DNA from 3 places in the Bradyrhizobium sp. UFLA05-112 genome. Region 3 is predicted to be linked to each of the others. Evidence: predicted binding sites of a transcription regulator. Region 3 holds the regulator's gene; each other region holds the start of a gene.
The links. Region 3 encodes HrcA, which represses chaperone genes, less so after heat shock. Its sites were predicted from a motif close to GTTAGCACTCNCNNNNNGNGAGTGCTAAC; they were not measured.
Positions count from the first base shown of each region.

Region 1: the regulator HrcA is predicted to act here: its motif matches at 2,413-2,441, upstream of SO180_RS03655 (co-chaperone GroES).
Region 2: the regulator HrcA is predicted to act here: its motif matches at 1,174-1,202, upstream of groES (co-chaperone GroES).

Region 1 is NZ_JBANBK010000004.1:31,171-35,326, forward strand. It holds gene SO180_RS03640 (LysR family transcriptional regulator) at 1-13, shown strand, start outside; gene dapA (4-hydroxy-tetrahydrodipicolinate synthase) at 469-1,440, shown strand; gene SO180_RS03650 (hypothetical protein) at 1,680-2,201, opposite strand; gene SO180_RS03655 (co-chaperone GroES) at 2,544-2,840, shown strand; gene groL (chaperonin GroEL) at 3,002-4,156, shown strand, end outside.
Region 2 is NZ_JBANBK010000081.1:35,130-39,285, reverse strand. It holds partial or broken gene groEL (chaperonin GroEL) at 1-724, opposite strand, end outside; gene groES (co-chaperone GroES) at 816-1,130, opposite strand; gene SO180_RS33535 (usg protein) at 1,509-1,796, shown strand; gene SO180_RS33530 (cupin domain-containing protein) at 1,973-2,506, shown strand; gene SO180_RS33525 (NupC/NupG family nucleoside CNT transporter) at 2,652-3,902, opposite strand; gene SO180_RS33520 (MFS transporter) at 4,079-4,156, shown strand, end outside.
Region 3 is NZ_JBANBK010000101.1:7,975-12,130, reverse strand. It holds gene rdgB (RdgB/HAM1 family non-canonical purine NTP pyrophosphatase) at 1-99, opposite strand, end outside; gene rph (ribonuclease PH) at 110-823, opposite strand; gene hrcA (heat-inducible transcriptional repressor HrcA) at 1,007-2,095, shown strand; gene grpE (nucleotide exchange factor GrpE) at 2,195-2,809, shown strand; gene pncA (bifunctional nicotinamidase/pyrazinamidase) at 2,959-3,681, opposite strand; gene SO180_RS36650 (hypothetical protein) at 3,946-4,156, opposite strand, start outside.

The DNA.
Region 1 (4,156 bases), on a different contig from region 3:
CTGGCCGTCCTGATTTCCGCATGACTGACATGCGACCTCGGCTGTTGCTGCAGGGCGCTCGGCAAGCCCATACTGTTTGCACGCTGAGCCTTCGCGTTGCGCATTTGTCCCCCTCCTCCAGTGGCGCGGGAGTTCAGTAATCCCTCTTGGAAGGTGATTGTGTCGGCCTCACGTGGCCAATACCTAAGCCGGGCCCTTCGGGTCCGGCTTTTTTTCTGCCAATTTGGTCTTCGCTTTCCGCGTGTATTGACAGTTCCACATATCCCACGCATCATTTGCACACCATGATCACGAATTCGTGCGCAATCCTCTCGAAGGCGATCGCCTCGAAAAAAGCCCCCCACCCGGGGCCAAGGGATATTTGCGCGCGCTAGACCTTCTCGTCGTCGCGATCCCGAAAAACCCCGCCGTCTGGACGGGGTTTTTTCATGTGCCTCCGTCTCAGACCTCAACTGAAGGAGATGGAACATGACCGACCTAAGACAACGATTGCAGGGCCTCTGGCTGCCTCTGGTGACGCCGTTTCGCGACGGCCATCTCGACGAGCGCTCGCTCCGGCAGCTCGCGCGACACTACGCGTGCGAGGCCATCGACGGCTTCATCCTCGGCGCGACCTCCGGTGAAGGCATGACGCTGAAGGGCGCCGAGCTCGAGCGCCTCGTCGCAACCGTGCGCGAGGAGCTCGCCGCGCAACGTCGCAGCGTTCCGATCGTTCTTGGCCTCTCCGGCGCGGACACCGCGCGGCTGAAGGAAAGCCTGGATGAAACCGCGGACTGGCCGATCGACGGTTATCTGATCGCGAGCCCCTACTACCTGCGGCCATCGCAGCGCGGCCTATGTGCGCATTTCGAGGCGCTCGCCGATCACGCTGCCTGGCCGATCGTGCTCTACAACATTCCCTATCGCACCTCGGTCAATCTCACCAACCAGACGCTGCTCCGCCTTGCCGAGCATCCGAACATCGTTGGCCTGAAGGATTGCTCCGCGAACCGCGAGCAATCGATCGCGCTGCTCCGCGACAAGCCGGACCACTTTCGTGTGCTGACCGGCGAGGACGCGCACACTCATGAAGCGCTGAGCGACGGCGCGGATGGCGCCATCTTGCTCTCCGCCCACATCGAGACCGCAACCTTTGCTGCGATTCATACCGAGCTGAAGCGCGGCAATGCCGACACCGCGCTCGCGCGCTGGCAGGAGGTTTCGGAGTTGACGCGGCTGTTGTTCGCCGAGCCGAGTCCGGCGCCGGCAAAGTACTGGCTGTGGCGATGCGGCCTCATCGACAGTCCGGAGGTGCGCCTGCCGATGGTCGAGGTCGGAAGCGAACTCGCCGCCGCGCTCGATAGCGAGATCGCGCGGAGGTTGGAAAAATCCGCCTATGGGGAATCGTCGGTGGCTCCGCGCCCTGACGGCCGCATGGCAACGCCTTTCATGCAGACCTGAGCACGGACGCGTCGAGACGTATCCGATGTCCGATTGGCTGCGCCGTGATATCGGCCTGACCGAAGACGTCGTGACATCGGCATTGGAGCGGCTTGACGGCATCAAGCGGAGGCACTGCGGATGGGTCTGATGGCTGCGAGGTCGTGCGGAAGACGCAGTCTCTTCGCCTCGCCCTGCGCACACGAAGCTACCCTCTCCCACACGGGAGAGGGTGCATCACAAGCTTGGCTCGATCTCGATCACGCCCGCGGCGCGCAGCGGACGTAGACCATGTTGCCGTAGCGGGTGGCGGCGTCCTTGTCGATGAATCGGGTGACCATGACGCGGCCGTCGAAGGAGACGATCTCGCGGTCCTGCTCGCCGGGAGTCGGTCCGGCCGGTCCGATATAGTTCTTTCCGCTTGGTGAGCCCTTCAGCCGCAGCTCCTGCGGCGTCGCCTGGTCGGCCAGGTGCATGATCACGCCGCCGCTCGATCCGGCGCCGATCACATAGGGATTCTTGCACTGCGCGCGGGCCGCAGCCTCGGTGCGGGCGCGGTCGGACGGGTTCTGGAACGAGGCAAGGCCCCAGCGGCCGACGATCTCGTCGGCGCGGATCGACGCCGGCATTTCCGGCCCAGTGCCGGGCTCGGCCTCCGGCGCCGGCGAGGACGATGAGAACGACGGCAGGCTCATGCCGCCGCCACATGCACCCAGCAGCAGCGCCAAGGCTGCGGCGGCGCCCAGCTTGGCAACCGTCCGCGCGTGAGCTGAACTGATCATGGCATTCCCCCGAGCAAAGCGCCCCCCAAACACGAGCCTGACAGCCCCCTCCCGCAGCCAAGCGCAAAACCGCTGCCGGGGCAATGACGTCGTAGAATACGCCAGCGTCCCCAATTCGTTTCGATCGTCAACATCCTATATCCGTCTCACCAATGGCTTAACCACCCTTTGCTTGACAGGATCGCGGCCAAGCCATATTTCCGGGCGCACTATTAGCACTCGGGAAGCCCGATTGCTAAAGCGCGCCGTTCGATCCCGGCATTCGATCCGGAGGTCGGACGGGGGCGCAGGCCCCTCTCCTAGTTCCGTCGCTTCCGAAGCGAGCTTCCAAAGGGAAACGTCATGGCTAAGTCCAAATTTCGTCCGCTGCATGACCGTGTCGTGGTCAAACGTATCGATGCCGAGGAAAAGACCAAGGGCGGCATCATCATTCCCGACACCGCCAAGGAGAAGCCGTCCCAGGGCGAAATCGTCGCCGTCGGCCTCGGCGGCCGCGACGAGGCGGGCAAGCTGATCCCGATCGACCTCAAGGTCGGCGACCGCGTGCTGTTCGGCAAGTGGTCGGGCACCGAGGTCAAGATCGACAATGAAGATCTCCTGATCATGAAGGAGTCGGACATCATGGGCGTGCTGGCCTAAGGCCACAACGTCCCTTCAAACGCCGCCGCGCTTCCCTCTTGTCATGCCCGGGCTTGAGCCGGGCATCCATCCTGCTTCGAAAGATGATGGATTGCCGGGTCAAGCCCGGCAATGACGATTAGGGTGCGCGGCCCATTTCCACATCATGCCAGGAGCAAAAAATGGCTGCCAAGGACGTCAAGTTTTCCGGAGAAGCGCGCGAACGCATGCTGCGCGGCGTCGACATTCTCGCCAACGCCGTCAAGGTGACGCTCGGCCCGAAGGGCCGCAACGTCGTCATCGAGAAGAGCTTCGGCGCGCCCCGCATCACCAAGGACGGCGTCACCGTCGCCAAGGAGATCGAGCTCGAGGACAAGTTCGAGAACATGGGCGCCCAGATGGTGCGTGAGGTCGCCTCCAAGACCAACGACCTTGCTGGCGACGGCACCACCACCGCGACCGTGCTGGCTCAGGCCATCGTGCGCGAAGGCGCCAAGGCGGTTGCCGCCGGCATGAACCCGATGGACCTCAAGCGCGGCATCGACACCGCGGTTGCGGCTGTCATCAAGGACATCGAGAAGCGCGCCAAGCCCGTCGCCGCCTCGTCCGAGGTCGCCCAGGTCGGCACCATCTCGGCCAATGGCGATGCCGCCATCGGCAAGATGATCGCGCAGGCGATGCAGAAGGTCGGCAACGAGGGCGTCATCACCGTCGAGGAGAACAAGTCGCTCGACACCGAAGTCGACATCGTCGAGGGCATGAAGTTCGACCGCGGCTATCTGTCGCCCTACTTCGTCACCAACGCCGAGAAGATGACCGCCGAGCTCGAGGACGCCTACATCCTCTTGCACGAGAAGAAGCTCTCGGGCCTGCAGGCCATGCTGCCGGTGCTGGAAGCCGTGGTGCAGTCCGGCAAGCCGCTCGTCATCATCGCAGAGGACGTCGAGGGTGAGGCGTTGGCCACGCTGGTCGTGAACCGTCTCCGCGGCGGCCTGAAGGTTGCCGCCGTCAAGGCCCCGGGCTTCGGTGATCGCCGCAAGGCCATGCTCGAGGACCTCGCGATCCTCACCGGCGGCCAGCTGATCTCCGAAGAGCTTGGCATCAAGCTCGAGAACGTCACGGTGAAGATGCTCGGCCGCGCCAAGAAGGTCGTGATCGACAAGGAGAACACCACGATCGTCAACGGCGCCGGCAAGAAGCCGGACATCGAGGCCCGCGTCGGCCAGATCAAGGCCCAGATCGAGGAAACCACCTCGGACTACGACCGTGAAAAGCTCCAGGAGCGTCTGGCCAAGCTCGCCGGCGGCGTCGCGGTGATCCGCGTCGGCGGCGCGACC
Region 2 (4,156 bases), on a different contig from region 3:
GCACCACGGCCTCGAGCAGCGGCAGCAGCTCGTTCAGCGAGGAGAGCTTCTTCTCGTTGATGAGGATGTAGGCGTCGTCCATTTCAACGCGCATCTTGTCGGCGTTGGTGACGAAGTAGGGCGAGATGTAGCCGCGGTCGAATTGCATGCCCTCGACGACGTCGAGCTCGGTCTCGAGCGACTTCGCTTCCTCGACGGTGATGACACCCTCGTTGCCGACCTTCTTCATGGCGTCGGCGAGGAACTTGCCGATCTCCGCGTCGCCGTTGGCCGAAATCGTGCCGACCTGGGCGATCTCTTCGTTGGAGGTGACCTTCTTGGAGTTCTTCTGGAGGTCCGCGACAACGGCGTCGACGGCGAGGTCGATACCGCGCTTGAGGTCCATCGGGTTCATGCCGGCGGCAACCGCCTTGGCGCCTTCACGGACGATCGCAGCCGCGAGCACGGTCGCGGTGGTGGTGCCGTCACCGGCCGCATCAGCGGACTTGGAGGCGACTTCGCGCACCATCTGGGCGCCCATGTTCTCGAACTTGTCGTCGAGCTCGATCTCCTTGGCGACGGTGACGCCGTCCTTGGTGATGCGGGGGGCGCCGAACGACTTGTCGAGGACGACGTTGCGGCCCTTCGGGCCGAGCGTGACCTTCACGGCGTTGGCGAGGATGTCGACGCCGCGCAGCATGCGGTCGCGGGCGTCAACGCCGAATTTCACTTCTTTGGCTGACATATTGGTTTCCCTGAGTTGTCTTGGTCTCATCTCACCCTTGGCGAGGCGCCCGGCAGGCGCTCCTCAGGGGTGAGCGGTGCGAGCGGTTGAATTAGGCGGCCTTCTTCTTCGAAGCGGGAGCTTCGAGCACGCCCATGATGTCGCTTTCCTTCATGATCAACAGGTCCTGGCCGTCGATCTTGACCTCGGTGCCCGACCACTTGCCGAACAGCACGCGGTCGCCGACCTGGACGTCGATCGGGATCAGCTTGCCGCTCTCGTCGCGGCCGCCGGGGCCGACGGCGATCACTTCGCCCTGGGAGGGCTTTTCCTTGGCCGTATCGGGAATGATGATGCCGCCAGCGGTCTTCTCTTCTGCGTCGATGCGCTTGACCACGACGCGGTCGTGAAGCGGACGGAATTTCATGCAGTCCTCCTAAGCATTTGCACGAGATGGAGATTTTTGGGTTGTTAGCAGTCGATGCCCGCGAGTGCTACGCAGGCGAAATGGAGATAGGACAGGTTTTTTACGGGAGCAAGGGCTTCTAGCAGAAAAATCAGCACTCAGAAGGCCTGTCTGCCAAAATCATTTTCCATCGTTAACCGGGCCCGCCCGGCTATTAGCAGGCATCGCGATCTGCTGCTAAAGCATTGAATTTCAACAACTTGTCAAACTTTTGGGCTTGAGATCGGTTGGCAGCATGCGTCACATTTCTCTCATGTGAGCGCATCTCCACCGGGTGGCTCTTTGGGGCAGTCCGAGTAAGCCACCCCTTGAATATGCGCTCCTGCAAAGGAGGCTGGCATGGGCTTGCGGGTTGGGGGTGTTTCCGACGACTTCCGGAGACAATTGCTGGGTTACGGGCTGACGACGGCGCAGATTCTGTATCGGATGCCGGATCATCCCTCGCTGCTCCAGACCTACATCTGGCAGAACTACGATCTGTTCCCGAAATTCCCGGCGCTGACGGATTTCCTCGCCTTCTGGGAGGAGAAGCTCGACGGTCCGCTCTATTCGGTGACGGTGGCGCACTCCAAGCTGATCAAGCCCGCCGAACTGCGCGCGGTCGACGGCGTGTTCAGGCTGAACTGAACGGCGCCGCAGAGTTGTAGGTCGGAGCTGTAGGGTGTGCAAAGGCGCGAATGCGCCGTGCCCACCATCACTCCGCGGTTGCGCTCGTGAGCGGTGGGCACGCTTCGCTTTGCTCACCCTACGATTTCGAAATTCTGTGCTAGCTTTTGCCTCCAGAACAAGAACGGGAGGAGACAATGGCCAAGCGGAAGGTGACCTCGCGCAGCGCGGCGCAATCAGCGGTGAAAAAGAAGTGGCACGGCCACAAGGTCGCCGCGCGGTCGTCAGCACGCAAAGCGGTGAAGACGAAAGCTCGCACAACGCCAGCCAAAACGCGCACCCGGCCCAAGCAGCACATCGCCGTCAGCCATCATCGTGAGGAGGATTTCAAAGCCGACGGCCTGCGCGCCTACGCGCAGTACCGCGATCTCGGCATTGCTGCGGCAACGCACGGTCTCGCCCAAGCCCACGTCATCCGCCTGCTGCCGCCTTGCAATCCGGCCGAGGTGTCAAAGCTCCACTATCACGACGTCGAATTCCAGATGGTCTACGTGCTCAAGGGCTGGGTGAAGACCTACCTGGACGGCCAGGGCGAGACGCTGATGAAGCAAGGCAGCGCCTGGACCCAGCCGCCGAAGATCAAGCACATGATCCTCGACTATTCCGACGACGTCGAACTGCTGGAGATCATCCTGCCGGCCGAGTTCAAGACGGTCGAGATCACGGCGTAAGCGTGCTAGGAATTCCGCCGTCATTGCGAGCGAAGCGAAGCAATCCAGAAATGTCTCCGCGGATGCACTCTGGATCGGTTCGTCGCGGAGCCTGTCATCCGGCCCGCCGGAGGCGGGACCGGGTGGCTCCGCGCAATGACGGTGCCTACGTCAACACCCCCACGATCGCGCCTATCAAACACGTCGTCAGCGTCCCCGACACGATCGACTTCAGCCCGAGCGCGTTGATCTCATCGCGCCGGTCCGGAGCCATGACGCCGAGGCCGCCGATCATGATGCCGAGGCTCGCGAAATTGGCGAAGCCGCACATCGCGTAGAGCATGATCAGGCGCGAGCGCGCATCGAGTGCGTCGGGGGCGAGCTTTGACAGATCGACATAGGCGATCAGCTCGTTGAGCACCGTCTTGGTGCCCATCAGGCTGCCGGCCGTGACGGCCTGATCCCACGGCAGCCCCATCAGCCAGCATACCGGCGCCATCACGAGTCCGAGCAATCGTTGCAGCGAGATTGCGGTGCCGCCGATGTTCGGCAGCAGCCCGAGCACCGCGTTGACCAGATAAACCAGCGCCACCAGCACGATCAGCATGGCGACGATGTTGAGCAGCAACTCGAGCCCTGCGGAGGTGCCCTTGACGATCGCATCCATCGTGCCGGAGGCGTGCATGTCAGGGTCTTCCAGCGAGCCACCGGTGAGCCGGTCGCTGGTCTCCGGCACCATGATCAGGCTGATCAGGATCGCCGCCGGCGCGCCGAGCACCGAGGCGATGACGAAATGCGCGGCCGCATCCGGGATCAGCGGCGCAAGCAGCGTCGCGTAGAGCACCAGCACCGTGCCGGCAATGCCGGCCATGCCGCCGGTCATCACCAGGAACAATTCGCTGCGGGTCATCTGCACCAGGTACGGCCGCACGAACAGCGGCGCTTCCACCATGCCGAGGAAGATGTTCGCCGCGGTCGACAGTCCGACCGCGCCGCCGACGCCCAGGGTGCGCTCGAGCAACCACGCCATGCCGCGAACGATCGGGGGCAGCACGCGCCAATAGAACAGCAGCGTCGTCAGCACGCTCATCACCAGCACGATCGGCAGCGCCTGGAAGGCAAGGATGAAATCGGCACCGGGTGCCTTGAGGTCGTAGGGCAGGGGGCCGCCGCCGACATAGCCGAACACGAACGACGTGCCGGCGCGCGAGGCCGCCGAAATCGCGCCGACCGCGTCGTTGATGGCGCCGAAGGCATGCGCGACGAACGGCAGCTTGAGCAGGACGATCGCAGTGAGGAAGGTGACGACGAGGCTGATTCCCGCCTGACGCAGCGAGACCGCGCGACGGTTCTCCGCCAGCGCCCAGGCGATCAACAGCAATGCGAAAATGCCGAGTGCTGATTGCAGTCGCAGCATGATGTCCCCAATCCCGCAATGATTATGGCAGCCGGGCCGATGCAAAGGCAATGCCGGGGCGCACCGGGCTCGACCGGCTGTTGACAAGACTTCCGGCCTCAGTCACGGCTCAGCGTCAACACCATTCGCGCGCGGCCACGGGCCTCGCCGAAAGAGAGCAGCTTCAAGAGCAGCCAATGTCCGCGAACCCGCCGGTCAGTGCCGGCGAACTCCTCAAGCACCCGCCATTCCTGTTTTTTCTGCTCTCGCGCAGC
Region 3 (4,156 bases):
CGCCTCGACACCGTGCGGCGCCAGCAGCTCCCGCATCTCGGCAAGCTTGCCGGGATTATGGGTCGCGATGATGAGCTTGCCTGTGATTCGCCGGTGCATGGCCTATTGACTACGCCACCGCCATTTTCTGCAAGTCCACGAGACGCGCGACACCCTTGCGGGCCAGCGCCATCAGCGACAGGAACTCCTCCTGCGTAAACGGCTCGCGTTCCGCGGTGCCCTGGACCTCGATGATGCGGCCATCGCCCGTCATGACGAAATTGGCGTCGGTCTCGGCCTCGGAGTCCTCGGCGTAGTCGAGATCCAGCACCGGTGTGCCCTGATAGATGCCGCAGGAGATCGCGGCGACGTTGTCGCGCAGCACGTTGGCGTTGATCATGTTGCGCGTCTTCATCCAGTTGATGCAATCGGCCAGCGCCACCCAGGCGCCGGTGATCGAGGCCGTGCGCGTGCCGCCGTCGGCCTGGAGCACGTCGCAATCGACCGTGATCTGACGCTCGCCGAGCGCTTCGAGATCGACGATGGTGCGAAGCGAGCGGCCGATCAGGCGCTGGATCTCGACGGTGCGGCCGCTCTGCTTGCCGGCAGAAGCCTCGCGGCGAGTACGTTCCGAGGTCGCACGCGGCAGCATGCCGTATTCGGCGGTGACCCAGCCGCGGCCCTGACCCTTCAGCCACGGCGGCAGGCGCTCCTCCAGTGTGGCGGTGACGAGCACATGGGTGTCGCCGAATTTCACCAGGCAGGAGCCTTCCGCATATTTGACCACGCCGCGCTCCAGCGTCACGGGGCGCAATTCGTCGGGCGCACGGCGGCTTGGCCGCATGGGAAATCCTCCAAAACTCGCAGGGAAAAGGCTGTTCGCGGTGCTTGTAGGAGGGGGAAGGGGGCCCGGCAAGGGCTTTTCCCCCGGGGGCAACGAAACGCCGTCCGGGGATTGGCCAAAGACGCGCTTGTCAGGGGCCTTCTGGATGGACAAATTATGTGCATCTGAGAGGAGTTACCGTCTGTGGCCCATCACGATCCGATTCATCTGATCGCGCCGCGCGCGGGCCTCGCCCAGCTCAACGAGCGTTCCCGCGACATCTTTCGCCAAATCGTCGAGAGTTATCTGGCGACCGGCGAGCCGGTCGGCTCGCGCAATATTTCCCGCTTGATCGCGCTGCCGCTGTCGCCGGCCTCGGTGCGCAACGTCATGGCCGATCTGGAACAGCTCGGCCTGATCTACGCCCCGCACACCTCCGCCGGCCGGCTGCCGACGGAACTCGGCTTGCGCTTCTTCGTCGATGCCCTGATGCAGGTCGGCGAGCTCAACGAGGCCGAGCGGCAATCGATCCAGAGCCAGCTCACGACCGTCGGCCACGCCCAGTCGGTCGAGGCGGCGCTGGAGGAGGCGCTGACGCGGCTGTCGGGCCTCACCCGCGCCGCGGCCGTAGTCTTGACGCCGAAGTCCAATGCGCGGCTGAAGCATATCGAATTCGTCCGCCTGGAACCGGAGCGGGCGCTGGTGATCCTGGTCGGCGAGGATGGCCAGGTCGAGAACCGCGTGCTGACGCTGCCGCCCGGAGTTCCGTCCTCGGCGCTGACCGAGGCGTCAAACTTCCTCAATGCCCGCATCCGCGGCCGTACCCTCGCCGAGGCGCGGCTGGAGCTGGAAACCGCACTCGGGCAGGCCCGAGCCGAGCTCGACCAGCTCACCCAGAAGGTGATCGCGGCGGGCATCGCGAGCTGGTCCGGCGGCGAGAACGAGGACCGCCAGCTCATCGTGCGCGGCCACGCCAATCTGCTCGAAGACCTGCATGCGCTGGAGGATCTCGAGCGGGTGCGGCTGCTGTTCGACGATCTCGAGACCAAGCGCGGCGTGATCGACCTGCTCGGGCGCGCCGAGACCGCGGAGGGCGTGCGCATCTTCATCGGCTCGGAGAACAAGCTGTTCTCGCTGTCGGGCTCCTCGACGATCATCTCGCCCTATCGGGATGCCGCCGGTCATATCGTCGGCGTCTTGGGCGTGATCGGGCCGACGCGGCTGAATTATGCCCGCGTGATCCCGACCGTGGACTATGCCGCCCGTATCGTCAGCCGCCTTCTGGGTGGCTGACGCCCGTTTTCGCCTGATCACGGGTGCTTGATTTTCGCGCTGCAAAGCACGATATCCCGGCGAGAAAAATCCCTTGAGACGAGTTCGAGAAGGCAGCCGATGACCGAGCAAGACCGGCAACCCGAAGACACGACTGCGCCGACCGGCGAGCCCGTGGTGTCGAAGCCCTACATCATGCCCGACGATCCGGAACCCGGCTCGGTCGAGGTCTTGCAGAAGGAAGCCGCTGAGGCGCGCGACCGCATGCTGCGGACGCTGGCCGAGATGGAGAATTTACGCAAGCGCACCACCAAGGAGGTCGCCGACGCGCGCCTCTACGGCATCACGGGTTTTGCGCGCGACGTGCTCGACATCGCCGACAACCTCCAGCGTGCGCTCGATGCGGTGCCGGCCGAGGCGCGTGCCAATGCCGATCCCGGCCTGACCGCGCTGATCGAGGGCGTGGAGCTCACCGAGCGCTCGCTGCTCAACGCGCTGGAAAAGCACGGCGTGAAGAAGTTCGACCCCTCGGGCCAGAAGTTCGATCCGAACTTCCAGCAGGCGATGTTCGAGGTGCCCGATCCGTCGGTGCCGTCGGGCACGGTGGTTCAGGTGGTCCAGGCCGGCTACACCATTGGCGAACGCGTGCTGCGCCCGGCTCTGGTCGGCGTCGCCAAGGGCGGCGCGAAAGCCGCTGCCGCCGCCAACAACAACGAGTCGAACGGCGCGGCGTAAGCCGCGCTTCGCCACGCACACAAACCTGAACCCTCATCCTGAGGAGCCGCGGAACGCGGCGTCTCGAAGGATGAAGGCCCCGCTGCTGCAGCTCGGCCTTCATGGTTCGAGACGGCGCTTCGCGCCCCTCACCATGAGGGTCAAATAGCTTACGCCGTGGCCGCGATATCCGCAGACTGGATCCGCTTCACGCCGGCCTTGGCCATGTCGGCCCACGCTTTGGCCAGCGAGCCCTGATTGTCGATGCCGCGGCAGGCGTCTTCCACCACATAGACTTCGAAGCCGGCCTTGCGCGCGTCGAGCGCGGTCCAGGCGACGCAGAAATCGGTGGCTAGCCCTGCGACGAAGACGCGCTTGATCTTGCGCGACTTCAGATAGGCGGCGAGGCCCGTCGATCTCTTGCCGTCGGCTTCCAGCAAAGCCGAGTAGCTATCGACGTCCTTGTGAAAACCCTTGCGGATGATGAGCTCGGCCTGCGGGATCGACAGATCCTTCGACAGCGCCGCGCCGTCGGTGCCCTGCACGCAATGGTCGGGCCACAGCACCTGCTTGCCATAGGGCAGGTCTATGGTCTCGAACGGCTTCTTGCCGGAATGGACCGAGGCAAACGACACGTGCCCCGGCGTGTGCCAGTCCTGCGTCATCACGACATTGGCGAACGTTTTTGCGATCTTGTTGATGATCGGCGCCACCTGCTCGCCCTCCTTCACGGCGAGGCTGCCACCGGGCAGGAAGCAGTTTTGCACGTCGATCACGAGCAGCGCGGAGGCATCGTCGGGCTTGATCGCCGTCGCCGCCCAGAGCTTGCTTGAAACGAGGCTCGCGAGAGCAACAGTGGAAACGCCCGCGAGTACTTTGCGCCGATCCAGTATCGTACGTCTTCCCTCCAGGATGAACCAGGAAGGAAAGCGTAGTTCCATTAGTATACGAACAAAAGCTCGAAAATGCGGCCGGCTTTGGTGAGAAATCGAGCTTGAGCCGAGGGCTCGGTGCTCCTCTCCCGCCTGCGGGAGAGGTCGGCGCAAGGCGCCGGGTGAGGGCTCTATCCTCTTGGGGGTTCTCGATTGTGGAGACACCCTCTCCCCAACCCTCCCCCGCGAGCGGGGGAGGGAGCGCACTGTCCATTGTGGAGACAGTCAGCCTTTGGGCTGGATGCCGTCGCGCACCGCGCGGAAGCGCGTGAAGGCCTCCGACCACTGGTCGCGCGGGGCGCTGGCGATGATGCGCAGCGACGTGCCGCCGCCGAAGCGGATCCACTGCACCACCGTGACCTGGGTCTTGTCCTTGCCGCTGACGCCGTCGAGCCGGGTTTCGATGGCCGGCTGGCCGTTGACACGGATCGGCTCG